Regions from separate parts of the Pseudomonas sp. Z4-20 genome, predicted to be linked through region 2. Evidence: predicted binding sites of a transcription regulator. Region 2 holds the regulator's gene; the other holds the start of a gene.
What was found. The regulator FliA, encoded in region 2, starts transcription of late flagellar genes. The targets are predictions, from matches to a motif close to CTAAAGTTTNNNNNNNNNNNGCCGNTAA.
Positions count from the first base shown of each region.

Region 1: a site for FliA is predicted at 6,834-6,861, ahead of J3P82_RS24980 (methyl-accepting chemotaxis protein). Genes of this name have one in related genera too.

Region 1 covers NZ_CP071641.1:5,498,586-5,510,976, forward strand. Annotated here, with positions in the region: gene J3P82_RS24965 (diiron oxygenase) at 1-724, shown strand, start outside; gene J3P82_RS24970 (amino acid adenylation domain-containing protein) at 735-4,160, shown strand; gene J3P82_RS24975 (SRPBCC family protein) at 4,192-4,656, shown strand; gene J3P82_RS24980 (methyl-accepting chemotaxis protein) at 4,845-6,725, opposite strand; gene J3P82_RS24985 (sigma-70 family RNA polymerase sigma factor) at 6,996-7,496, shown strand; gene J3P82_RS24990 (FecR domain-containing protein) at 7,486-8,487, shown strand; gene J3P82_RS24995 (TonB-dependent siderophore receptor) at 8,575-11,079, shown strand; gene J3P82_RS25000 (fatty acid desaturase) at 11,152-12,225, opposite strand; gene J3P82_RS25005 (AraC family transcriptional regulator) at 12,326-12,391, shown strand, end outside.
Region 2 covers NZ_CP071641.1:4,018,703-4,031,093, reverse strand. Annotated here, with positions in the region: gene fliQ (flagellar biosynthesis protein FliQ) at 1-132, shown strand, start outside; gene fliR (flagellar biosynthetic protein FliR) at 137-919, shown strand; gene flhB (flagellar biosynthesis protein FlhB) at 923-2,059, shown strand; gene flhA (flagellar biosynthesis protein FlhA) at 2,185-4,314, shown strand; gene flhF (flagellar biosynthesis protein FlhF) at 4,326-5,675, shown strand; gene fleN (flagellar synthesis regulator FleN) at 5,792-6,622, shown strand; gene fliA (RNA polymerase sigma factor FliA) at 6,619-7,362, shown strand; gene J3P82_RS18315 (chemotaxis response regulator CheY) at 7,534-7,905, shown strand; gene J3P82_RS18310 (protein phosphatase CheZ) at 7,924-8,709, shown strand; gene J3P82_RS18305 (chemotaxis protein CheA) at 8,740-10,983, shown strand; gene J3P82_RS18300 (protein-glutamate methylesterase/protein-glutamine glutaminase) at 11,032-12,165, shown strand; gene J3P82_RS18295 (flagellar motor protein) at 12,165-12,391, shown strand, end outside.

The sequences.
Region 1 (12,391 bases), 1.5 Mb from region 2:
CGTGGTGATTTTTGAAACGGAGCTGGTGGACCACACCGCCCGACGCATCGCCAAGAACCGCTTCGGTATCGAGTTTCCGTTTGCCTGTCGCTACGACGCAATGACCGTGGTGGTGGATGAGGACTACCACGCACTGGTGGCGATGGACTTCATGCAGCAGACCATCGACATGACCGGTATCGCGCCGATCCCGCTGCCCCAGCAGATCGAACTCAGCCGGGCGATTCCCGCCACGCTGGCGCGGGCGCCGGGGCACCTGCTCAGCGCTGTGGAACTGATTTGCATCGCCATCGCCGAGAACACCGTGACCAACGACGTGGCGGCGTTTGCCCGCGACGACTCGGTCAAGGCCTCGATCAAGGGATTGATGGCCGACCACTTACTGGACGAGGGCCGGCACTCGGGCTTCTGGACGCGGCTGGTGCAGATCTACTGGCGCACCGCGCCCGAAGAGGACCGCGAGGCAATTGCTCGGTTGATGCCCGGTTTCATCGCCGAGTATTTGGCCAGCGATCTGCAACAGGCGTTCGATTTCGAGTTGATCACGCACCTGCCCATCGACGAATCAGCGCGCCAGTCGCTGCGTGAAGACGCTGCCGCATTGGCGTATCCCATCAATCGTTTTCATCCGCTGGTGGGCAACATCACGCGTTTCTTTCGCGGCAGCTCGATGCTGGCGTCACCGTGCGTGCGCGATGCCCTGGCCGATTATTTGACCCCATGAGGACCTTCCAATGAGACGCCTCGAAATTGCTGTGTCTGGCAAGAGCCAGGCCATGGCTGAACTGGCCAGGGAACTGGAACTGCACGGCCACGGTGTCGTGGATGTGCAAGCACTGACCGGCCACGGCGCGATCGACGTGTTGATCGACGACGGTACGGTGACGTGCGCACTTGAGGCCCGTGTTTGTCTTCAAGTGCACGTGGTGCTCCAGACCGTGCCCGGCCAGGCCTTGCCGCAGCCGGTGGTGCTGTTTCGCGACGGTGCGCGACGGCTGTTGGCCCAGGAACGAATCACAGCGCATTGCGACGGCAACGGCCAATCTTTGCGTCTGCGCGCCACGGCAGCGGTGGTGGAGCATGGCGCGCGGCTGGTCAGCCAGTTATCCCGGGAAGAAGACGGCTTCGATCAATGGCCGACGGAACCGAGCGACGTGATCGGCCAACCGCTTCACGGGCTCGACGCGCTGGAGCCACTGGCCTTCGAACACCGCCTCAATCGGCCTGCGGTGCCTTGGCTGCTGGCGGCCGCGGACGTGCCGGTGATGCACAACATCGAGCAGCGCATGCTCGATGACGCGAAGCACACTGCGTTGTGGGTCGACGGCCACGACATCGACTACAAATCCTTGCGCAATACCGTGCTGCGGTTGCAGCAATCGATAATCGCCAGCCTGTCGAAAACAACCGGCCGTCCCCAGGTGATCGGCGTGTGCCTGCCCAAGTCTGCGCAGCTGTATGCCGCAATCCTGGCGGTGCTGGGTTGCGGGGCGGTGTACCTGCCGTTGGACCCGCAGCACCCAGTGCAACGTCGGCGCTTCATCCTGGAAAACGCCAAGGCCGACCTGTTGTTGCACGACGGTGACGACGAGCCGGGCGAGTCTGCATTACCGACGCTGAATGTCCGCCGACTGCCTTCGGCCAAGCCACGCTTGCCGGCCTCGACAATTCGCCGCGTGGTGAATCCCGACGAACCGGCTGTGGCGATCTACACCTCCGGCACCACCGGCCAGCCCAAGGGCGTGCTGCTCAGCCACCGCAACCTCAGCCATTTCTGCGCCTGGTACGCCGACCATGTCGGGTTGCAGCGCGACAGCCGTGCGTTGCAGTTTTCCACCATCAACTTCGACGCCTCGTTGCTGGACATCCTCCCGACTTTCATTGTCGGCGGATTGTTGGTGGTGCCCAGCGAAGACCAGCGTCGCGACCCGCAGCAACTGGTGGCGTTGATTCGTGAGCAGCGCATCAGCCATGCCTTCCTGCCGCCCGCGCTGCTGAGCGTCATGCCCCTGGGCGCACCGTTGGGGCTGACACACCTGGTCACCGGCGGCGATGTCTGCGAACCCTTCGTCATCGAGCAGTTGGCGCCGCAGTGCCGGTTCCACAACATCTACGGCCCGACCGAAACCACCGTGCTGGCGACCACTCGGCAATTCGCCGTGGGGGATAACAACCGCAACCTGGGCGCACCCATCACCAACGCGCGGATGCTGATTCTGGATGAACATCTGCAACCGGTCGCACAAGGCACGCCCGGCGAACTGTATATCGCCGGGCCGGGGGTCGGCCTGGGGTACCTGAACGATCCGACGCTGACCGCCACCCGCTACCTCGACCTGACGCTGCCCACCGGACACACGTTGCGGGTCTATCGCACCGGCGACATCGGCCAGTGGACCAACGATGGGATCGAGCTGTGCGGTCGCCGCGACAACCAAGTGAAGATCCGCGGCTTTCGGGTCGAGCCCGAGGAGATCGAGCATTGCTTGCGCGACAGTCAGTTGTTCCGTCAGGTGGCGGTGGGGGTCGATGAGCGCCGGCGGGTCCTGGCGTTCCTGGTAAACCCAGTGGACACAGCGCCCGGCGCGGCGCTCCAGGCCCTGCGCGAGCATGTGCAGGACGCGCTGCCCAGCTACATGCACCCGGCGACTTACATCGAGCTGCCCAGCCTGCCCTACACCAGCAATGGCAAGGTCGACCGTCGGGCGCTGCTAGCAACGGCGGGCTCCGTCCAGGTTGGCAGCCAAGGGCGCCAGCCGCAAAATGCAGTGCAAACCCAGCTACAGCAGCTGTGGGCCGAGCTGTTGGAATTGCCGGCCGAGGACATCGCCATTGACGAGAGCTTTTTCAACCTTGGCGGGCATTCAATCCTGCTGTCGCAATTGCTGCTGAGCATTCGCCAATCGTTCGGCCGCAGCCTGTCGATCAATCGCTTCATCGAAGCGCCGACGCTGATCACCCTGGCGAAGTTGCTCGACGGCCCGGAGCAAAGCGGCACCTCGACCCTCAGCCCTCAGGCGTTCATCGATGCCGAGGCCGAACTCAACCTCGACCCGCTGCCCATCAGTCAATGCGGTGACGTGCACAAAGTGGTGGTGACGGGCGCCAACAGTTTTCTCGGCGTGCACATCGTCGAAGCCTTGCTGGCGTGGGGCGCCACCGAGGTGGCGTGCCTGGTGCGCGAGTCCGGCGGGCAGAGCGCCGCCGAACGTTTCGCCCAATCCCTGCGGGAAAACCAGTTAGAGCACCTGGACCTGAGCCGGGTCAGCGTCTATGCCGCCGACATCACCCAACCGCAACTGGGCTTGCCGGACGACATCTACCTGCGCATCGACAGTACATTCGGCGCGTTGGTGCACAACGCCGCCCACGTCAACCATGTGCTCGACTACGAGTCGCTGGCGCGAGACAACGTCGAGCCGATCTTCGAGTGCCTGCGCCTGTGCGAAGGGCGCAGCAAGAAAATCTTCAACTTCGTCTCGACGCTGTCGGCTTGCAGCGCACTGGATGCCGATGGCCAGGTCTTGGAGCAGCCGGCGGCCAAGACCCCACCGATCTACATCAAGAATGGCTACAACCTGTCCAAATGGGTCGGTGAACGGATCCTGCAACGGGCGCGGGACGTCGGGGTCCGGGTCAATCTGTTCCGGCCTGGCAACATCAGTTTCAACAGCCAGACCGGGGTCTGCCAGCCCCACAAGAATCGCTTGATGCTGATGCTCAAGGGCTCGATCCAGCTCGGCCAGGTGCCGGACCTGTCGCTCAATTTCGACTTGATGCCGGTGGACTTCCTGGCTCGCTTCATCGCCTTCCACGCCAGCCGCTACCAGCCAACGCAAGCGGTGTTCAACCTGCACAACCCCGAGCCCCTGGGCTGGGACGCGTATGTGGCGTCGTTCCGTGACAGTGGCCGGGAGTTTTCCCTGGTGAGCGTCGCTGACTGGCAACAGCAGCTGGCGCGGGTCGATGCCGACAACGCCCTATTCGGCGTGCTGGGTTTTTACCTCAACGGTTTCGAGGAAGACATCGGCGATATCTCGCTCATTCGCCACGACAACGCCCGCTCCGGCGTGCGGCAGATGGGCGCGCGCTACCCGGAAAAATCCCAGGCCCTTCTACGCCGTGGCGCTGATTACCTCAAGGCCATCGATTTCATCTGAAGCAACCCAACCCAACGCAAGGAGCAAGACCATGAGTGCATTCCAACCCGACACCCTGATCAAGAACCCTCGAGCCTGCCAGGTCGAAACCTCGGTGGAAGTGTCCGCCGAGGCGGCGCGCGTCTGGGAAGTGGTCGGGGACTTTGGTGGCTTCACCCACTTTATCCCAGCGCTTGAACGCATCGAAATGACCGGGGAAGGCGTGAGATCCCTGCGCAAGAAGTTTTTCGTCGACGGACAGAACCTGGTCGTCGAACAACTCAACAGCCGCGACGACCAGGCCATGCACATGACCTGGACGCTGATCTACAACACCCTGGGCATCGACAACCTCTGGGCGGCGATGCGCGTCGACCCCCTGAACAACAACCGCTGCCGCGCCACCTGGACCATCATCGCCGACCACACCGATGCTCATACTGCGTCGGGCTTCAGGGATTTCCTGCAAGGGTTCGCCGATGAGGCGATGGGGAATGTGAAGAGAATGTTCAGCTAATCCCTGTGGGGCTTACTCACAGCCCGTGGCGAGGGAGCTTGCTCCCGCTCGACTGCGCAGCAGTCGCAAAACCGGCCAATGCGGTCCGCCTGCAAGAATGCAGGGAGGCCTGCTGCGCAGGCCAGCGGGAGCAAGCTCCCTCGCCACAGGGAACCGGGTTTGCTCAAGTAAGCACTGGTTCGCCTGGATCAGATCTTGAAGCTGTCCACCAATTGCTTCAACCGATTGGCCTGTTGTGACAAGGCGTCGCAATCCTTCAGGGTTTCGTTGAGGTTGGCGACGCTCTGCTGGTTCAGCAGGTTGATGTGGCTGACGTCCATGTTGAGGGTTTCCACCACGGCGGTCTGTTCTTCGGTCGCGGCGGCCACGGATTGGTTCATGCCGTCGATTTCGCCAATGCGCTGGGTCACGCTGACCAGGCGCAGGCCGGCCTGGTTGGCGACTTCCACGCTTTCTTCGCTGGAGACCTGGCTGGCGTTCATGGTGGTCACGGCTTCGCGAGAACCGACCTGCAGCGAGGTGATCATCTTGTGAATCTCTTCGGCGGATTCCTGGGTGCGGTGCGCCAGGTTGCGCACCTCATCGGCCACCACCGCAAACCCACGCCCGGCTTCACCGGCACGGGCCGCTTCGATGGCGGCGTTCAGGGCCAGCAGGTTGGTTTGCTGGGAGATGCCCTTGATCACGTCCAAGATGTGGCCGATGTTGTCGGTGCTGGCGTTCAGGGTTTCGATCTGGGTGCACGACAAGCTGATTTTCTGCGACAGCTCGGTCATGGCCTGGATGGTTTTTTCCACCACCTGGCGACCGTCATCCGCCTGCTCGCTGGCGCCGCTGGCCTGTTGCGAGGCATCGGCGGCGTTGCGGGCGATTTCCTGGGTCGCGGCGCCGAGCTGGTTGATCGCCGCAGCCACGCTGTTGGTCCGGGCGCTTTGCTCATCCGAGCCGACAAGCGAGGCGTTGGACGAAGTCATCACCCGTTGCGACAGATCATGCACTTGGCGGGTAGCGGAAGACACTTCGGCAATCGAGGCGTGGATACGCTCCACGAACTGATTGAACGAACTGCCCAACACGGCGAACTCATCCTTGCCCTGCACGACCAGGCGCCGGGTCAGGTCGCCTTCGCCCTGGGCGATGTCCTGCATGGCGCGGCCCATGGTGGTCAGCGGACGCATCAACACCTGGATCAACAAGCTCAGCAGCAACGCAATCGCCGCCACCGCGACAAACATCGCGATCAGTGCCGAAGTGCGGAAGTGGCTCAGCGGCGCGTAGGCCTTGGCCTTATCGATCGACAGGCCGATGTACCACTCGGCGTTCGGCAAACCGGCGACCGGGGTGAACGACAGGATCCGGTCCTGCCCGTTCAGCTCGACTTCCTGGACGCCCTTGCCGATGCGCACTGGCGTGCCGGGGTAGATGTCCTTGAGGTTTTTCATCACCTGGTCTTTGTCCGGGCTGACGATGACTTGGCCATCGCCGCTGACCAGGAAGGCGTGACCGATGCCGCCGAAATCCACGGAGTTGATGATCTTCACCAAGGTTTCCAGGCTCAGGTCGCCACCCACCACGCCGAGCAGTTCGCCGTTGTGCTTGACCGGCAGGGCGATGGTCACCACAAGGCCACCCACTGCGGCCATGTAGGGTGGGGTCAGCATGGTTTTATCGGCGGCCACCGCCTGTTTGTACCAAGGACGCTGACGCGGATCGTAACCGTCAGGCATCTTGGCATCCGGCCGCTGGGTGAAGACGCCGGTGTTCTGGCCCACGTAAGTGAATTGGAAATTCGAGGTCAACGCCGGCTGGTCGACGAGCCCTGGCAAATCGGCGGCAGCGCCTTGATGGGCAATGTTCTGCGCCAGGTTTTCCAACACCAGTACCCGGCCAGTCATCCAGTTCTGGACGCTGCTGGCGGTCAGGTCACCGGACTGCTCGATAGAAGATTCGAGGCTGCGACCGATGGTGCTGCGCTGCAGGTAATCGTTGTAGAGCGTGAACAGGGCAAAAGCCAGAACCACCACACCAGAGGCGGCCAGGAGGATTTTGTGGCTGAACTTTAGATTCATGGACGGGGCTTCTTATGCAAAAAGTGAGGGTGCATTCCGTTGTGCAACTTCCCTGTAAATGATGGGCAGGATATTGGATCCGCTCCATTTTGGTGCACGCATACCACTCTGTCGGCAAGGGGCTGGAAAAAATTAGGCCCCTTGTTCAATTGTCCGACGAGATGGCACTCCGCGATGCTTGGGCCCTACAGGCGAACGGTGGTTGCAAATTTGACGAACGCTGATGACAATGCGACCTATTATCATTCGTAGCTTTAGGCCGTCGCGTTCATGTCATCTCCCCAGCTTGCAGTACAGGCGCTCTACAGCAGCCATCACGGCTGGCTCCACACATGGCTGCGCAATCGACTGGGCAACGCCGCCGACGCGGCGGATTTGGCCCAAGATACGTTCGTGCGCCTGCTGCAACGTAGCGAACGGCTGGAACTCAAGACCCCTCGCGCCTTTCTGCGCACCATCGCCCAAGGCCTGGTGATCGACCATTGGCGTCGGGAAGAAATCGAACGTGCCTACCTGGAAACCATCGTGCATTTGCCGCAAGCACAAACGCCCAGCGCCGAAGCCCAGGCGCTGATCCTGGAACTGCTGGAAGCGATTGCCAGGATGCTCGAAGGGCTCAAGCCCAAAGTGCGCAGGGCGTTCCTGCTCGCCCAGTGTGATGGCCTGACCTACAAGCAGATTGCGGAACAAATGGGCGTCTCGCTGCGGTCGGTTGAACGTTACGTCGCCGATGCGCTGTACCACTGCTACGTGCTGCGCTATGAAGACTGAGCCAGTGCAGACTCCGCTGGGCCGAGGTCGCGGCCCCTCGCAGCAAGTGGTCAAGCAAGCGATCCATTGGCTGCTGCGCCTGCGCAACCATGCCGCCAACCCTGTCGTGCGCCAACAGTGCGAGGCTTGGCGCATCGCTCATCACGATCACGAATTGGCCTGGCAACGGGTGCAATCGCTGCACAATGAATTGACCGCCAACCTGCGAGCCGTGCCCGGCGCCCACGTCGCCCTCGAAACGCTGGAAACCAGCGCCCAGCGCCTCGGCCGGCGCCAGGCCCTGAAGCTGCTGTCTGGCGTGGCCGTGCTGGGCTGCGCCGCCTGGCTGGGCAAAGACCAGGGATGGCAGCCATGGAGCGCCGACTTCGCCACCGCCACGGGAGAGCGACGCGGCTTCCAACTGCCGGACGGCACACGGCTTGAACTCAATACCAACAGCGCCGCCGACCTCGACTACACCGCCACGCAACGCCTGATCACGTTGGCGCGCGGCGAAATAATGGTCACCTGCGGTCGCGATCCCGCGCGCCCATTGTTGGTGAAAAGCCGACATGGCGAGTTCGAGGGGCTGGAAGGACGCTTCGTCGTGCGCCAAGACAACGACTGCACACGCCTGAGCGTCGCCAGTGGCCACGTCGCCATCCGCTCGCACCGGGGCAGCGATGGCGCGCCGATCCAAGTCGATGCGGGCCAAAGCTATTTGATCAGCGCATCGGCAGCGACCCTGGCGCCGCCATTGGACATGGACGCCGGCGCTTGGGCGGACGGATTGATCGTGACGCGAAACATGCGCCTGGAAGATTTTCTCAACGAGGTCAACCGCTACCGTCGCGGCTACCTGAAATGCGCCGCAGCGGTGGCGGACCTGCGCCTGTCCGGCGTCTTCCGCCTGGAAGGCACCGACAAAATGCTCTCCGTGCTGCCACGCACATTGCCCGTTCAACTGCGTTATCGAACCCGCTGGTGGGTCACGGTGGAACGTGCGGCCTGATTTTTTTTTGGCGGGTTTTTCCAAGGCGTCCGGCTAGGACAGTAAGCAACGCTTATCTGCCTTCAGCGACTCCAACGGAAATCCATAATGACTGAGCGCGTAATCCCCAAGACTCCCTTTGGCTGTTCCTCGCAAACAGGCCTGCTGCGCCACGCCATCCGTGCCGCGCTGTTGAGCACCGCGCTGGGCGTCGGCGCCGTGCCGATGCTCGCCATCGCGTCACAGGATGGCGTCAGCGCCAGTCGCCAGAGCTACAACATCCCCGCCGGCCCCTTGAGCGATGTGCTCAACCAGTTCGCCCGCCAGGCCGGCATTACCCTGGCGAGCACGCCGGAGCAAACGGCTGGCCTCCAGTCCCCGGGCCTTAAAGGCGAATACTCGGCGGACCAGGCCCTGAACCGACTGCTCAGCGGTTCAGGGTTGGTGGCGCTCGGCCAAGAGGGCAGCGGCTACGTGCTGCAAGCCGAGGCCCCGGACAGCACCCTCGCGCTGCCGGCTACCGACGTCAAAGGATTTGCCTTGGGCAACGCCCTGGGCAGCATGCAAGGCTACAACGCCACCCACAGCCAGGTCGCGACCAAAACCAGTACCGCGCTGCGCGAAACCTCGCAAAGCGTGTCCGTGGTGACCCGCGAGCAAATGGACGACCAGGGTGCGCAAACCGTCTCCCAGGCGATGCGCTACACCCCCGGCGTGCTGACCAACCCCTACGGCGCGACCCACCGCTACGACTACGTGGCGATGCGCGGCTTCAACGACGGTTCGGTGGACAACATCTACCTCGACGGCCTCAAGTCCATGGGCGATAGCGGCACCTACAGCTCCATGCAGGTCGATCCGTACTTCCTCGAGCGGGTGGACATTCTCAAGGGCCCGTCCTCGGTGCTCTATGGCCGCAGCTCTCCGGGTGGTCTGGTGGCGCTGACCAGCAAGAAACCGCTGTACGAGGCCTATCACCAGGTCCAGGCGACCGTCGGCACTCAGGGCCAGCGCGGCGTGGGCTTCGATTTCAGCGGGCCGGTGGACGATGACAAACGCATCGCCTATCGGCTGATCGGCCTGGCGGACACCTCCGACACCCAATTCGACCACACCAAGGAAAAGCGTTTCGCCCTCGCGCCCACGGTGAGCATCGACTTCACCGAGGACACCTCGCTGACCCTGCAAGCCTATCTGCAACACGACCCCGACGGTGGCTACCATGGCGGCATGCCGGCCGACGGCACGCTGCACCAGCGCAACGGCCGGCGGATCTCCGAACACTTCTTCGAAGGCGAACCGGGCGTCGATGGCTACGACCGCGACCAGCAGTCGTTCGGTTATCAGTTCGAGCACCGCTTCAACGATGTCTTCACCGCGCGGCAGAACTTCCGCTACCTGGACTCAGAGGTCACCAACGGTCAGGTCTACGCCTATGGCTGGACCAGCCCTACCAGCAACGAGCTGAACCGCTACTACACCGGCGCCGAAGAAAAGCTGCATTCGTTCATCATCGACAACATGCTGCAGGCTGAATTTTTCACTGGCGCGACCAAGCACACCGTGTTGATGGGTGCCGATTATCAGCGGCGCAAAACCGTGGTGGACTGGACCAGCGGCAGCCTCGCGCCGATCAACGCTTTCGACCCGGCCTATGGCAACTCGGCAATCAGTGATCGCTATGACACCAGCTATCTGCGGCGCCTGGAACAGACCGGCGTCTACCTGCAAGACTTGATCGAAATGGACAAGTGGCGCTTCTCCCTGGGACTGCGCCAGGACTGGGTAGAAACCTCGGACGAAAACCGCATCGCTGAATTCAACCGCCCGGCCGGCACGGAAATCAACGACAAGCGCACCAAGCTCACCGGCCGTGTCGGAGCGCTGTACCTGTTCGATAACGGCCTGGCGCCGTACATCAGCTATTCCGAGTCGTTCAACCCTAACTCCTACGCCGACAGTGCGGGCAACCCGCTGCCGCCCACCGATGGCAAGCAATGGGAACTGGGCCTGAAATACCAGCCGCCGGGCACCGACGACTTGTACACCGCCTCGCTGTTCCGCATCGACCAGGAGAACCTGGCGACCAAGCTGCCCCAGGACAATTTCTACCGCGCCGTCGGTGCTGTTCGCTCCCAGGGACTGGAACTGGAGGCGCACCTGCAATTGACCGAGCAGTTCAAGGTGCTGGGCAGCTACACGTTCACCGATGTCGAATATTCGAAGTCGATGGTCAGCACCTTGAGCACGCCCACCGACATCATCGAAAACAAAGGCAACTCACCGACCCAGGCCCCGCGCCACATGGCCTCGGTGTGGGCCGACTACAAATTTGACAGCGGCACGCTTGATGGCCTGCGCCTGGGCGGCGGCGTGCGGTATGTCGGCTACAGCTGGGCCGATGCGGAGAACACCATGAAGGTGCCGTCGTATACGCTGTTCGATGCCTCGGTTGGGTATGACTTGGGCAAGGTCGGCTTGAAAGGCGTGGATGTACGCCTGAACGCCAACAACCTGACCAATGAAACCTACGTCGCCTCGTGTGCCAGCCTGAGCTATTGCTACCTGGGCGAAGAGCGCAACGTGGCGGCTACGGTGAGTTATCAGTTCTGATCGGTTTTCTGCCCTGATTCATTCTTTGTGGCGGGGGAGCTTGCTCCCTCGCCACAAGAGCTTGTCTTTGCCTTAGGCCTGAACCGCCTTCGCCTTCTCCCTCGCAACGCCTTCCTTGCCCACAAACCGATTCGCCCTCCCAAACGTGCCGAAATCATTGAACCGCACGCCCATCTCGCGCATCACCTCATGCGCCACCGGCACCGTCATCTGGCGGATGTAAAACGGCTCCTTCACCACAAAATGATGGACGCCATGGCTGCTGCCGAAGTTGAAGCAGAACGCCTGCAACGGCCACAACCACCAGGGGTTGAGCACCTGGGTTTGCTGGATGACATTGCCCGCCTCGATGTCGCCGTAGTAGTGCATGTTCGAGCTGATGAAGTGCAGGCAAAAGGTGCGCAGCACGTTTGGCCCGATGATCACCACCGCCGCGATATCGATCACGTGCATCACCGCCAAGGTGTTCGCCGACCAGTCGATGGAGGTGCCCAGCAATCCGGCAACTGCGTTGGCGCCATGGAAACCGAGAAACACATACCAGGCGCCCCAGTGCAGCAACGCCAGCGGAAAATAAACCTTCAGCGTGCGCTTGAGGATGCTGCGCTTGTGCGCCCAGGTCTTGGCTCGCAACAGGCGAATGAACGCCGACATCACGTTGTCGCCGACCATCAGCAAGCGTGCCAGCCCCCACGGCTCGCCATTGGTAATGGCGCGCTCTTCCAAGTCCGCTTCGCTGCCGGAGACCTTGTGATGGTTGAGGTGCAGGTGGCGGCGAATCCATGGATTGATCGTGCTCGGCCGCGCGAGCCACACCAGGCCCATCATCAGGTTGTGAGGCGCGCGCTGCTTGCGAAAATACATGCTGTGGATCAGGTCATGTTCCAGCTCATGGGTCAGGGAGGCGAAAAATGCGTTGAACAGCAGGCAGGCCCAACCGGCCAGGTAGCCGTTGATGTACAGCAGTGCCGATCCGATCATCCCCGCCAGGGCGAACGCCAGGATGCCCGCGCCAAGGGCGTCCTGGTGCCGCAGGATCGGGTAGCGCTGGCGCAACGCTTCGCCTCGGGCCAGGACCACTTGGCGAATATGGGCGGATCGTTGTTGTGCATTCAATCGGTCGGGGCTTGCGCATGTGCCGTGCATGGCTTACATCCTCTGTCATCGATGTGCTCATCCTGCCGGGCGTTGTCTCACGGGGTGGTAGCCGTAAACGCCAACCCGTTGACCGCAAGCGCCAATCGCCATGACGGAACCGACCTCTCTCGCCAGCTGGACCCGCGCCCTGCGCAAGCAGCTCGATGCACTGGGC
Region 2 (12,391 bases):
CAGACCCTGAGCTTCCTGCCGCGCCTGCTGGTAATGCTGGTGACGCTGATTGTCGCCGGCCCTTGGCTGGTGCAAACCTTCATGGAATACATCCTGCAGTTGTACGGCAGTATTCCGCAGTTGATCGGCTGAGCCGATGTCGATGCTCGAGCTGACGGACACCCAGATCAGTACCTGGGTGGCGTCGTTCATCCTGCCGCTGTTTCGCGTCGCCGCGGTGCTGATGAGCATGCCGGTCTTTGGCACTACCCTGGTCCCGACTCGGGTGCGCCTGTACCTGGCCCTGGCGATCACGGTGGTCATCGCCCCGGGACTGCCGCCGATGCCGCCCGTCAACGCCCTGGACCTCAGTGCGCTGATGCTGGTGGCCGAACAGATTCTCATCGGTGCCTTGATGGGCTTCTCATTGCAGCTGTTCTTCCAGGCATTCGTGGTCGCTGGACAAATCATCTCGATCCAGATGGGTATGGCGTTCGCCTCCATGATCGACCCCACCAACGGCGTAAACACCGCGGTCATCGGGCAGTTCCTGACGATGCTGGTGACGCTGTTGTTCCTCGCCATGAACGGACATCTGGTGGTGTTCGAAGTGCTGACCGAGAGCTTCACGACGATGCCGGTGGGCAGCGCGATGCTGGTCAATCATTTCTGGGACATTGCCGGCAAGCTCGGCTGGGTCCTCGGCGCGGCGATGCTGCTGGTGTTGCCGGCGATCACCGCGCTGCTGGTGGTCAACATAGCCTTTGGCGTAATGACCCGGGCGGCGCCGCAATTGAACATCTTTTCCATTGGTTTTCCGCTGACCCTCGTGCTGGGCATGGTGATTTTCTGGGTCACCCTGGGGGATATTCTCAACCAGTATCAGCCGCTGGCCACCCAGGCCTTGCAGCTGCTACGCGATATGGCACAGGCGCGCTGAACCATGGCTGAAAGCGAGAGTGGCCAGGACAAGACAGAAGATCCCACGGAGAAACGCAAGAAAGAGTCCAGGGACAAAGGCGAGGTCGCACGTTCCAAAGAGCTCAATACACTTGCGATCATGCTCGCCGGCGCTGGCGGCTTGCTGATTTATGGCGGTGGGCTGGCTTTGGATTTGCTGGAAATCATGCGCCTGAATTTCTCTCTGCCTCGAGAAGTGCTACTGAGTCCTGGCGCGATGACGCAGTACCTGTTGCATTCGGGCAAGATCGCAATCATTTCGATGCAGCCGATCCTGATTTTCTTGCTGCTGGCGGCGTTTCTGGGGCCCATTTCCTTGGGCGGATGGCTGTTTTCCGGCAAGACCATGGCCCCGAAATTCAGTCGGATGAACCCTGCTGCGGGCCTCAAGCGCATGTTCTCAACCACGGCGGTGATGGAGCTGCTGAAGGCGCTTGGGAAGTTTCTGCTGATCCTGTTCGTTGCGCTGACGGTGCTGCAGGCCGACATCGACGACTTGCTGCGTATCGCCCATGAGCCGCTGGAACAAGCCATTATCCACAGCGTTCAGCTGGTTGGCTGGAGCACCTTGTGGATGGCCTGCGGGCTGATTCTGATTGCCGCCATCGACGTGCCGATCCAGCTTTATCAAAGCAAGCAAAAGCTGATGATGACCAAGCAGGAAATTCGCGACGAGTACAAGGAGCAAGAAGGCAAGCCCGAAGTCAAGCAGCGGATCCGTCAGTTGCAGCGCGAAGTGTCCCAGCGACGAATGATGGCGGCCATCCCCGACGCCGACGTGGTCATCACCAACCCGACCCATTTCGCCGTGGCGCTCAAGTACGACCCCGAAAAAGGCAACGCACCGGTGTTGCTGGCCAAGGGCAGCGATTTCCTGGCGCTGAAGATCCGTGAGATCGCCGTGGCCAATGAAGTGATGCTGCTCGAATCCCCGGCGTTGGCGCGGTCGATTTACTACTCCACTGAGCTTGACCAGGAAATCCCGGGTGGCCTGTATCTGGCCGTCGCCCAGGTGTTGGCCTACGTCTACCAGATTCGCCAGCACCGCGCCGGCAAGGGCAAGCGCCCCGATCCGCTCAAGGATTTGCCGATTCCGCCGGATCTGCGGCGCGATTCCTGAGTCGGTCGGCACCCTTCAAACCTTTCTATTTTAGCCTCCTACAAAAGTTGGAAGGCTTCTTGCAATACCCCGCCTGAGCCCCTTCAGGGCGTCAAAAGTTTGCTTCACAGGAACGGGGAATTTTGGTGGATCGCTCTCAGTTACTCAGCAATGCGCGCAGCAACGTAGCAGACCTCAGCCGGGGTAATCTGGGCGTGCCGCTGTTGCTGCTGGTCATGCTCGCCATGATGATGCTGCCTGTGCCGCCGTTCTTGCTGGACGTGTTCTTCACGTTCAACATCGCCTTGTCGATTGTCGTGTTGCTGGTCTGCGTATACGCCTTGCGGCCGCTGGATTTTGCAGTGTTTCCAACCATTCTGCTGGTAGCTACGCTGATGCGGCTGGCGCTGAACGTAGCGTCGACACGGGTTGTCATGATCCACGGTCACGAAGGTCACGAAGCCGCTGGTAAGGTGATCCAGGCCTTCGGCGAGGTGGTAATCGGCGGTAACTACGTGGTCGGTATCGTGGTGTTCGCGATTTTGATGATCATCAACTTCGTCGTGGTGACCAAGGGTGCCGGGCGGATTTCCGAGGTGAGCGCACGTTTTACCCTCGACGCGATGCCCGGCAAACAAATGGCAATCGATGCTGACCTCAACGCCGGCCTGATCGACCAGGGCCAGGCCAAGGCCCGTCGTCTTGAAGTCGCCCAGGAAGCCGAGTTCTACGGTTCCATGGACGGTGCCAGCAAGTTCGTGCGCGGTGACGCCATTGCCGGCCTGCTGATTCTGTTCATCAACCTGATCGGCGGCATGGCCGTCGGTATCTTCCAACATGGCATGACCTTCGGTGACGCTGGCAAGGTGTACGCCTTGCTGACCATCGGTGACGGTTTGGTGGCGCAATTGCCATCACTGTTGTTATCCACAGCTGCCGCGATCATGGTGACCCGTGCTTCGGGCTCCGAAGACATGGGCAAGCAGATTGGCCGTCAGATGTTCGCGTCGCCCAAGGCGTTGGCCGTGGCCGCCGGCTTGATGGCGGTGATGGGTATCGTGCCGGGAATGCCGCACTTTTCCTTCCTGAGCATGGCTGCCCTGGCTGCCGGTGGCGCCTACCTGTTCTGGAAGAAGCAGAACGTGCAGAAAGTCCAAGCGTTGGATGAGGTCAAGCGTCAGCAGGAACTGCTGCCGTCGCCGGCCCGCGCCATGGAAACCAAGGAACTGGGCTGGGACGATGTGACGCCGATCGACATGATCGGCCTGGAAGTCGGCTACCGCCTGATTCCATTGGTCGATCGCAATCAGGGTGGTCAACTGCTGGCGCGGATCAAGGGCGTGCGCAAGAAGCTGTCCCAGGACCTGGGCTTCCTGATGCCCACCGTGCACATCCGCGACAACCTCGACTTGGCACCCAGCGCCTATCGCCTGACGCTCATGGGCGTGATCCTGGCCGAAGCCGAGATCTACCCGGACCGCGAGCTGGCGATCAACCCGGGGCAGGTCTACGGTTCGCTCAACGGCATTACCGCCAAGGATCCGGCTTTCGGCCTGGAAGCGGTGTGGATCGAAATCAGCCAGCGAGCCCAGGCCCAGTCCCTCGGCTACACCGTGGTGGACGCCAGCACCGTGGTCGCGACTCACCTGAACCAGATTTTGTACAAGCACTCCAGCGAGCTGATCGGCCACGAGGAAGTCCAGCAATTGCTGCAAGTACTGGCCAAGGGCTCGCCGAAGCTGGCAGAAGAATTGGTGCCGGGCGTGGTTTCACTTTCGCAATTGCTCAAGGTGTTGCAAGCGCTGCTGGCCGAACAAGTCCCGGTTCGCGACATTCGCAGCATTGCCGAAGCGATCGCCAACAACGCTTCGAAGAGTCAAGATACCGCCGCCTTGGTGGCTGCGGTGCGGGTCGGCGTATCCCGCGCAATCGTCCAAAGCATTGTAGGCACTGAGTCCGAGCTGCCTGTGATCACTCTGGAGCCAAGGTTGGAACAGATATTGCTCAATAGTTTGCAGAAGGCAGGACAAGGCTCGGAAGAGGGTGTTCTGCTGGAGCCAAGCATGGCCGAGAAGCTGCAACGTTCGTTGATTGATGCGGCCCAACGGCAAGAGATGCAAGGCCAACCAGTGATCCTGCTGGTGGCCGGTCCGATTCGCGCGATGCTCTCGCGATTCGGGCGCCTCGCGGTCCCGGGGCTGCATGTGCTGGCGTACCAGGAAATACCGGACAACAAGCAAGTGACCATCGTTGCGACAGTAGGGCCCAACGGCTGAGGTAGTGGTTTATGCAAGTGAAGCGTTTTTTCGCCGCCGATATGCGTCAGGCCATGAAACTGGTTCGTGACGAACTGGGCGCTGAAGCAGCCATCATCGGTAACCGTCGTATCGCCGGCGGTGTCGAGCTGACGGCAGCTCTGGATTACAAACTGTCGGCGCTGGCCCCACGGGTTCCGAACATGGAACTCGAGGATGAGCTGCGCAAGACCCAGTCGCGCATCGCCAGCGCCCAGGCCGAACTGAGCCTGCGCAGCAGCGAAGGCGACGGCAGCGCGGGCACCAATCGCCAATTGTTCGCCGGTCAGCCATTGACTGCCGGCCTGCCGTTGACCGCTGCCGAACCGCTGATCGAGCCAGCCTTGGCCGAGCCGCGTCGTCCGGCACCGATGCAGGCAGCGCCAGCGGCGGGCGTTGACCCACGCGCCTTGGACTCGATGCGTTTCGAACTCAACAGTTTGCGCGAGCTGATGGAAGTCCAGCTCGGCTCGCTGGCCTGGAACCAACTGCAAGGCAGCCGTCCGGCCCAGGCCAACCTGTGGCGTCGCCTGCAACGCATTGGCCTGTCCGGCCCGTTGTCGCGGGACCTGCTGGCGCTGATCAATGGCATCGAAGAGCCTCGCCAGGCCTGGCGCATGTTGCTCGCCCACTTGGCGCGGATGATCGCCACGCCGGAAGTAGAGCCATTGGAAGAGGGCGGTGTCATCGCCATGGTCGGCCCAGCCGGCATGGGCAAGACCACCACCTTGGCCAAGCTCGCGGCTCGCTATGTTCTCAAGTACGGCGCTCAGAGCATCGCCCTGGTGAGCATGGACAGTTTCCGCATCGGCGCCCAGGAACAACTCAAGACCCTGGGCCGGATCCTCAATGTGTCGGTGACCCATGTGGATCCGGGCCAATCCCTGGCCCAGGCGCTGGAGCCTTTGATGCGCAAGCGCGTCGTACTGATCGACACCGCCGGCCTGCAAGCCAGCGATCCGGCCCTGCGCATGCAGCTCGAAAGCCTGGCCGGGCGTGGCATCAAGTCAAAGAATTATCTCGTGTTGGCAACCACCAGCCAGAAACAGGTTCTAACCGCCGCATACCACAGCTACAAACGCTGCGGGCTGGCCGGCTGCATCCTGACTAAGCTGGACGAAACGGCAAGCCTGGGCGAGGTGTTGAGCCTGGCAATCGGTCATGAACTACCGGTGGCCTACCTGACCGACGGGCCGCGGATCCCGGATGATTTGCATCTGCCGCGCCGTCATCAACTGGTCAGTCGTGCCGTGAGTGTGCAAATGCAGGAAGAACCCAGCGAAGAAGCCATGGCTGACATGTTCGCTGATATCTACCACAGCCCGACCAAGCAGGTCGGCTGAGGTAATCATGAATATTTTTTGTACCTACATCGATGGTCTGCCATGCATTGTTCCATATGTGAACGCGCAGCCAGTAATGTGGCCTCCGTCTAAGTAAGACAAGGTAAAGAACGAACATGGGCAGCATGCATCCCGTACAGGTGATCGCGGTGACCGGCGGCAAAGGTGGCGTCGGGAAGACTAACGTGTCAGTGAACTTGTCCCTGGCTCTGGCAGAGCTTGGCCGACGGGTCATGCTGCTGGACGCCGACCTGGGCCTGGCGAACGTCGACGTGTTGCTGGGGCTTACACCCAAGCGCACGCTGGCGGACGTGATCGAAGGTCGCTGTGAACTGCGCGACGTGCTCCTGCAGGGGCCGGGCGGGATTCGCATCGTGCCGGCGGCCTCCGGCACCCAGAGCATGGTTCACCTGACACCGGCGCAGCACGCGGGCCTGATCCAGGCTTTCAGCGACATCGGCGACAACCTCGATGTGCTGGTGATCGACACGGCCGCCGGTATCGGTGACTCGGTCGTCAGTTTCGTGCGCGCCGCCCAGGAAGTCCTGCTGGTGGTGTGCGACGAACCGACGTCCATCACCGATGCCTACGCCCTGATCAAATTGCTTAACCGCGACTATGGCATGAACCGCTTTCGCGTCCTGGCCAACATGGCCCAGAGCCCGCAGGAAGGACGCAACCTGTTCGCCAAGTTGACAAAGGTCACGGATCGCTTCCTGGACGTCGCCCTACAATACGTCGGCGCAGTGCCTTACGACGAAAGCGTACGCAAGGCCGTCCAGAAGCAACGTGCCGTTTATGAAGCCTTTCCACGTTCCAAATGCGCGCTGGCGTTCAAGGCAATCGCCCAGAAAGTCGATACCTGGCCCTTGCCGGCCAACCCACGCGGGCATCTGGAATTTTTCGTCGAGCGTCTCGTGCAACAAACAGCAGGGCCCGTGTTATGACAGCCAGCGGTTACAACCATCTCTACAAAAAATCGGCACGGGACGCCCAATACGAATTGATCGAGCGTTACGCGCCCCTGGTCAAGCGTATCGCCTATCACTTGCTGGCGCGCCTGCCGGCCAGTGTCCAGGTCGAAGACTTGATCCAGGCGGGCATGATCGGCTTGCTCGAAGTGTCGAATAAATACGACGCGAGCAAGGGCGCCAGTTTCGAGACGTATGCCGGTATCCGTATTCGCGGAGCGATGCTCGATGAAGTCCGCAAGGGCGACTGGGCACCCCGTTCGGTGCATCGCAACACCCGCATGGTCAGTGACGCGATCCGCGCTATCGAAGCTAAAACCGGACGTGACGCTAAAGATCACGAGGTTGCGGCCGAACTCCAGTTGAGTCTCGATGATTATTACGGGATTTTGAACGATACCTTGGGCAGTCGCTTGTTCAGTTTCGACGACCTGTTGCAGGACGGCGAACACGAAGGGCTGCATGAGGATAACGCGAGTGCTCACATGGAGCCGTCGCGTGACCTGGAAGATGAACGTTTCCAGAGCGCGCTGGCGGAAGCGATTGCCAATTTGCCGGAACGTGAGCGACTGGTCTTGGCGCTGTACTACGACGAAGAGCTGAACCTCAAGGAAATCGGTGAGGTCCTGGGGGTCAGCGAATCACGGGTCAGCCAGTTACACAGCCAGTGCGCGGCCCGCTTGCGGGGGCGTTTGGGGGAGTGGCGAGCGCGCTGACGGGCAGTGTGGGGACGCTGCGAGCGGGGCTGGCCCGGCATGTGTGTGCCGGGCCAGTCTCATCCGTTGTGCTCCAGACCGTTGTCGAGTGTTATGCCGGAATTGATTGAAATGGCGCGTCCAGGTGCTGGGCGCGTTTAAGACTGCTTGGAGGTCGAATTGGACAAGAACATGAAAATCCTCATCGTTGATGACTTCTCAACGATGCGGCGGATCATAAAAAACCTGTTGCGTGACCTCGGGTTCACCAACACGGTCGAGGCCGACGATGGCATCACTGCCATTCCCGTCCTCAACAGCGGGAGCATCGACTTTCTGGTGACTGACTGGAACATGCCTGGCATGACCGGTATCGACTTGCTGCGCCACGTGCGCGCCGACGAAAAACTCAAGCACCTTCCGGTGCTGATGGTGACTGCCGAAGCCAAGCGCGAGCAGATCATCGAAGCGGCCCAGGCCGGTGTAAACGGCTATGTGGTCAAACCCTTCACGGCCCAGGCGTTGAAAGAGAAGATCGAAAAAATCTTCGAACGCATCGGTTAACGGCGCCACGGGGGAGCTATGGACAACGAATCTTCAATGGGCGATTTCGAATCGACCCTGAAAAAACATGCCCGCGAACTGGTCGACAGCCTTGAAAAGGGCCGCTTCGGTGATGCGGTTCAAATGATTCATGAGCTCAACCAGACCCGTGACCGAGGTCTGTACCAGGAAGTCGGCAAGCTCACCCGTGAACTGCACAGTGCGATCGTCAATTTCCAGATCGACCCGAACATGCCACAGGCCGAGGAAGTCTCGCAGATCACCGACGCCACCGAGCGCCTGGGTTATGTGGTCAAGCTGACCGAGGCCGCGGCCAACCGCACCATGGACCTGGTGGAAAGCGCAACCCCCCTGGTCAACGGCCTGAGTGATGAAGCCCAGGCGTTGAGCACCGATTGGGGTCGGTTCATGCGTCGCGAAGTCGGCGCCGAAGAGTTTCGCGAGCTGGCCCGTCGGGTCGACGGTTTCCTGACGCGCAGCAGCACCGAGAACCGTGCCGTGGCGAGCAACCTCAACGACATTCTGTTGGCCCAGGATTACCAGGACCTGACCGGTCAGGTAATCAAGCGCGTGACCCAACTGGTCACCGAAGTGGAAAGCAATTTGCTCAAGCTGGTGTTGATGGCCAGCCAAGTCGACCGCTTTGCGGGCATCGAACACGACCGTGAAGCGATGCTTGCTGAAAAAGATCCACAAAAACATCTCTCTCAGGGTGAAGGTCCGCAGATTCATGCCGATAAAAGAGAAGACGTTGTGTCCGGTCAGGACGATGTGGACGATTTGCTGTCCAGCCTTGGATTTTGAGTTTTAGCCCTATTTTAGGAGCAGCCATTAATGAGCTTCGGCGCCGATGAAGAGATCCTTCAGGATTTCCTGGTTGAGGCCGGCGAGATTCTAGAGCAACTTTCCGAACAACTGGTCGAGCTGGAAAGCCGACCTGATGATGCGGACCTGCTCAATGCAATTTTTCGCGGTTTCCACACTGTAAAAGGAGGCGCCGGCTTCCTCCAGCTCAACGAGCTGGTGGAGTGCTGCCACATTGCCGAGAACGTGTTCGACATCCTGCGCAAGGGTGAGCGTCGCGTTGATTCGGAACTGATGGACGTGGTGCTCGAAGCGCTGGATGCGGTCAATAGCATGTTCAGCGAAGTGCGTGAGCGCTCGCCGGTCACCGCTGCCACCCCTGAGTTGCTCGCCGCGCTGGCACGCCTGGCCGAGCCGCAATCGGCTGACGAAGCCGCGCCTGCCGAACCTGTGGCTCAAGAGCCGGTTGCCGAGGCATCGGGTGACATCACCGATCATGAATTCGAATCGCTGCTGGACTCGCTGAGCGCCGTCAAGGCCCAGGCTGAGGCTCCGGCCGCGCCTGCTGCGCAAGCCACCGGCGCAGCTGCCAGCGATGAAATTACCGACGACGAGTTCGAGTCGCTGCTCGACCAGCTTCACGGCAAGGGTCAGTTTGCTGCCGATGCCGTCGCAGCCCCGGCGACCCCGGCCCCGGCCGCGCCAAAGGCGGCTGGCGATAATTCCGACATTACCGATGATGAATTCGAGGCGTTGCTCGATCAACTGCATGGCAAGGGAACCTTTGCCGTCGATGCGCTGGATTCGGCCATCGCTTCCGCGCCGACCCCGGCCAAGCCAGCCGCCGCGGCAGCTGGCAGCGACCTGATCAGCGATCACGAATTTGAATCACTGCTCGACGAGTTGCACGGCAAGGGCAAGTTCAGCGAAGTCGGTACGGCCTCTGCTGCGCCGGCGGCTACCGCTGCGGCTGTCGCCAAGGCCGCGCCAAAACCGGCCGCCAAGGCACCCGAGCCCAAGGCCGAGACACCCAAGCCCGCCGCTGCTGCACCGGCGCCTGCCCGTGCGCCGGCTGCACCGCCCGCCGAAAAACCGGCCAGCGAAGCCGAGACTACCGTTCGGGTCGACACCGCGCGCCTGGACGAGATCATGAACATGGTCGGCGAATTGGTGCTGGTGCGTAACCGCCTGGTGCGCCTGGGCCTCAACAGCCAGGACGAAGCCATGTCCAAGGCCGTGTCGAACCTCGACGTGGTCACGGCCGACTTGCAGACCGCGGTCATGAAGACCCGGATGCAGCCGATCAAGAAAGTCTTCGGGCGCTTCCCGCGCCTGGTTCGAGACCTGGCTCGCCAGCTCAAGAAAGAAATCAACCTGGAACTGGTGGGTGAAGAGACCGACCTCGACAAGAACCTTGTCGAGGCCCTGGCCGACCCGCTGGTCCACTTGGTGCGCAACGCGGTCGACCACGGCATCGAGTCGCCGGAAGAACGCGAGGCCTCCGGAAAGGTTCGCGGCGGCAAGGTGATCCTGGCTGCCGAGCAGGAGGGTGACCACATCCTGTTGTCGATCTCCGACGACGGCAAGGGCATGGACCCGAATGTGTTGCGCGCCATCGCCGTGAAACGCGGCGTGATGGACAAGGACGCGGCCGATCGCCTGAGCGAATCCGAGTGCTACAACCTGATCTTCGCCCCGGGCTTCTCGACCAAGACCGAGATTTCCGACGTGTCGGGTCGTGGCGTGGGCATGGACGTGGTGAAGACCAAGATTTCCCAGCTCAACGGCTCGATCAACATCTACTCGACCAAGGGCCAGGGCTCCAAGATCGTCATCAAGGTCCCGTTGACCCTGGCGATCATGCCGACCCTGATGGTGATGCTGGGCAACCAGGCCTTCGCCTTCCCGCTGGTCAACGTCAACGAGATTTTCCACCTCGACCTGTCGCGCACCAACGTGGTGGACGGCCAGGAAGTGGTCATCGTCCGGGACAAGGCGCTGCCGCTGTTCTACCTCAAGCGCTGGTTGGTCAGCTCCGCCGCTCATGTCGAGCAGGGCGAAGGCCATGTGGTGATCCTTTCGGTGGGCACCCAGCGGATCGGCTTCGTTGTCGATCAGTTGGTTGGCCAGGAAGAAGTGGTCATCAAGCCATTGGGCAAGATGCTCCAGGGCACACCGGGCATGTCCGGCGCCACCATCACCGGCGACGGCCGCATCGCGTTGATTCTCGATGTGCCTAGCATGCTCAAGCGCTACGCCGCTCGGCGTATTTGATTCTGGAGGGGCATGGCCCAGCGCCGCGCCTTGTCTAACGGAGTGTTTATGGTAGTTAAAGTCCTGGTGGTGGACGATTCGGGGTTCTTCCGCCGCCGCGTCTCGGAAATTCTTTCAGCGGACACGAGCATTCAGGTCGTCGGCACGGCGACCAATGGTAAAGAGGCGATCGATCAAGCCCTGGCACTCAAGCCGGACGTGATCACCATGGACTACGAGATGCCGATGATGGATGGCATCACGGCGGTGCGGCATATCATGCAGCGCTGCCCGACCCCGGTATTGATGTTTTCCTCCCTGACCCACGAAGGCGCTCGTGTCACCCTCGATGCGCTGGACGCCGGGGCGGTGGATTTCCTGCCAAAGAATTTCGAAGACATTTCGCGCAACCCGGACAAGGTCCGGCAGATGCTGTGCGAGAAAGTCCACAGCATCTCCCGCAGTAATCGGCGTGTCAGTGCCTACAGCGCACCTGCACCTGCACCTACTGTCGCGCCGACGCCTGCGCCAACGCCAGCGTCGTCCAGCGGTTTCAACCCGGCACCGGTTCGCAGTGCCCCGGCACCTGCTCCCGCTCGTTCGGCGCCTGCCAGCGCTTCGTCGCCGGCGCCCAAGCGCAAGGCTTACAAGCTCGTCGCCATCGGCACGTCCACGGGCGGCCCGGTCGCGCTGCAGCGGGTCCTGACCCAGTTGCCGGCCAATTTTCCGGCCCCCATCGTGCTGATCCAGCATATGCCTGCCGCGTTCACCAAGGCTTTCGCCGAGCGCCTGGACAAGCTGTGCAACATCAGCGTCAAGGAAGCCGAAGACGGCGACATCCTGCGCCCAGGCCTGGCACTGCTGGCGCCGGGTGGCAAGCAGATGATGATCGACGGCCGTGGCGCGGTGAAAATCCTGCCGGGCGATGAGCGTTTGAACTACAAGCCATGCGTCGACATTACCTTCGGTTCCGCCGCGAAATCCTACGGCGACAAAGTTCTGGCAGTGGTGCTCACCGGCATGGGCGCCGACGGTCGCGAAGGCGCACGCCTGCTCAAGCAGGGCGGCAGTGCGATCTGGGCCCAGGACGAAGCCAGTTGCGTGATCTATGGCATGCCGATGGCGATCGTCAAGGCGGACCTGGCCGACGCGGTCTACAGCCTGGACGATATCGGTAGACACCTGGTCGAGGCGTGCCTGTAATGGATGTGCTCAGCCTGATCGGCATCATCATGGCGTTCGTCGCCATCATTGGTGGCAATTATCTGGAAGGCGGTCACCTGGGCGCGCTGGCCAACGGCCCGGCCGCATTGATCGTGATCGGTGGCACCGTCGGCGCCGCGCTGTTGCAATCGCCGATGAGCGCGTTCAAGCGCGCCATGCAGGTACTGGTCTGGATTTTGTTCCCGCCGCGGGTCGATCTGGCCGG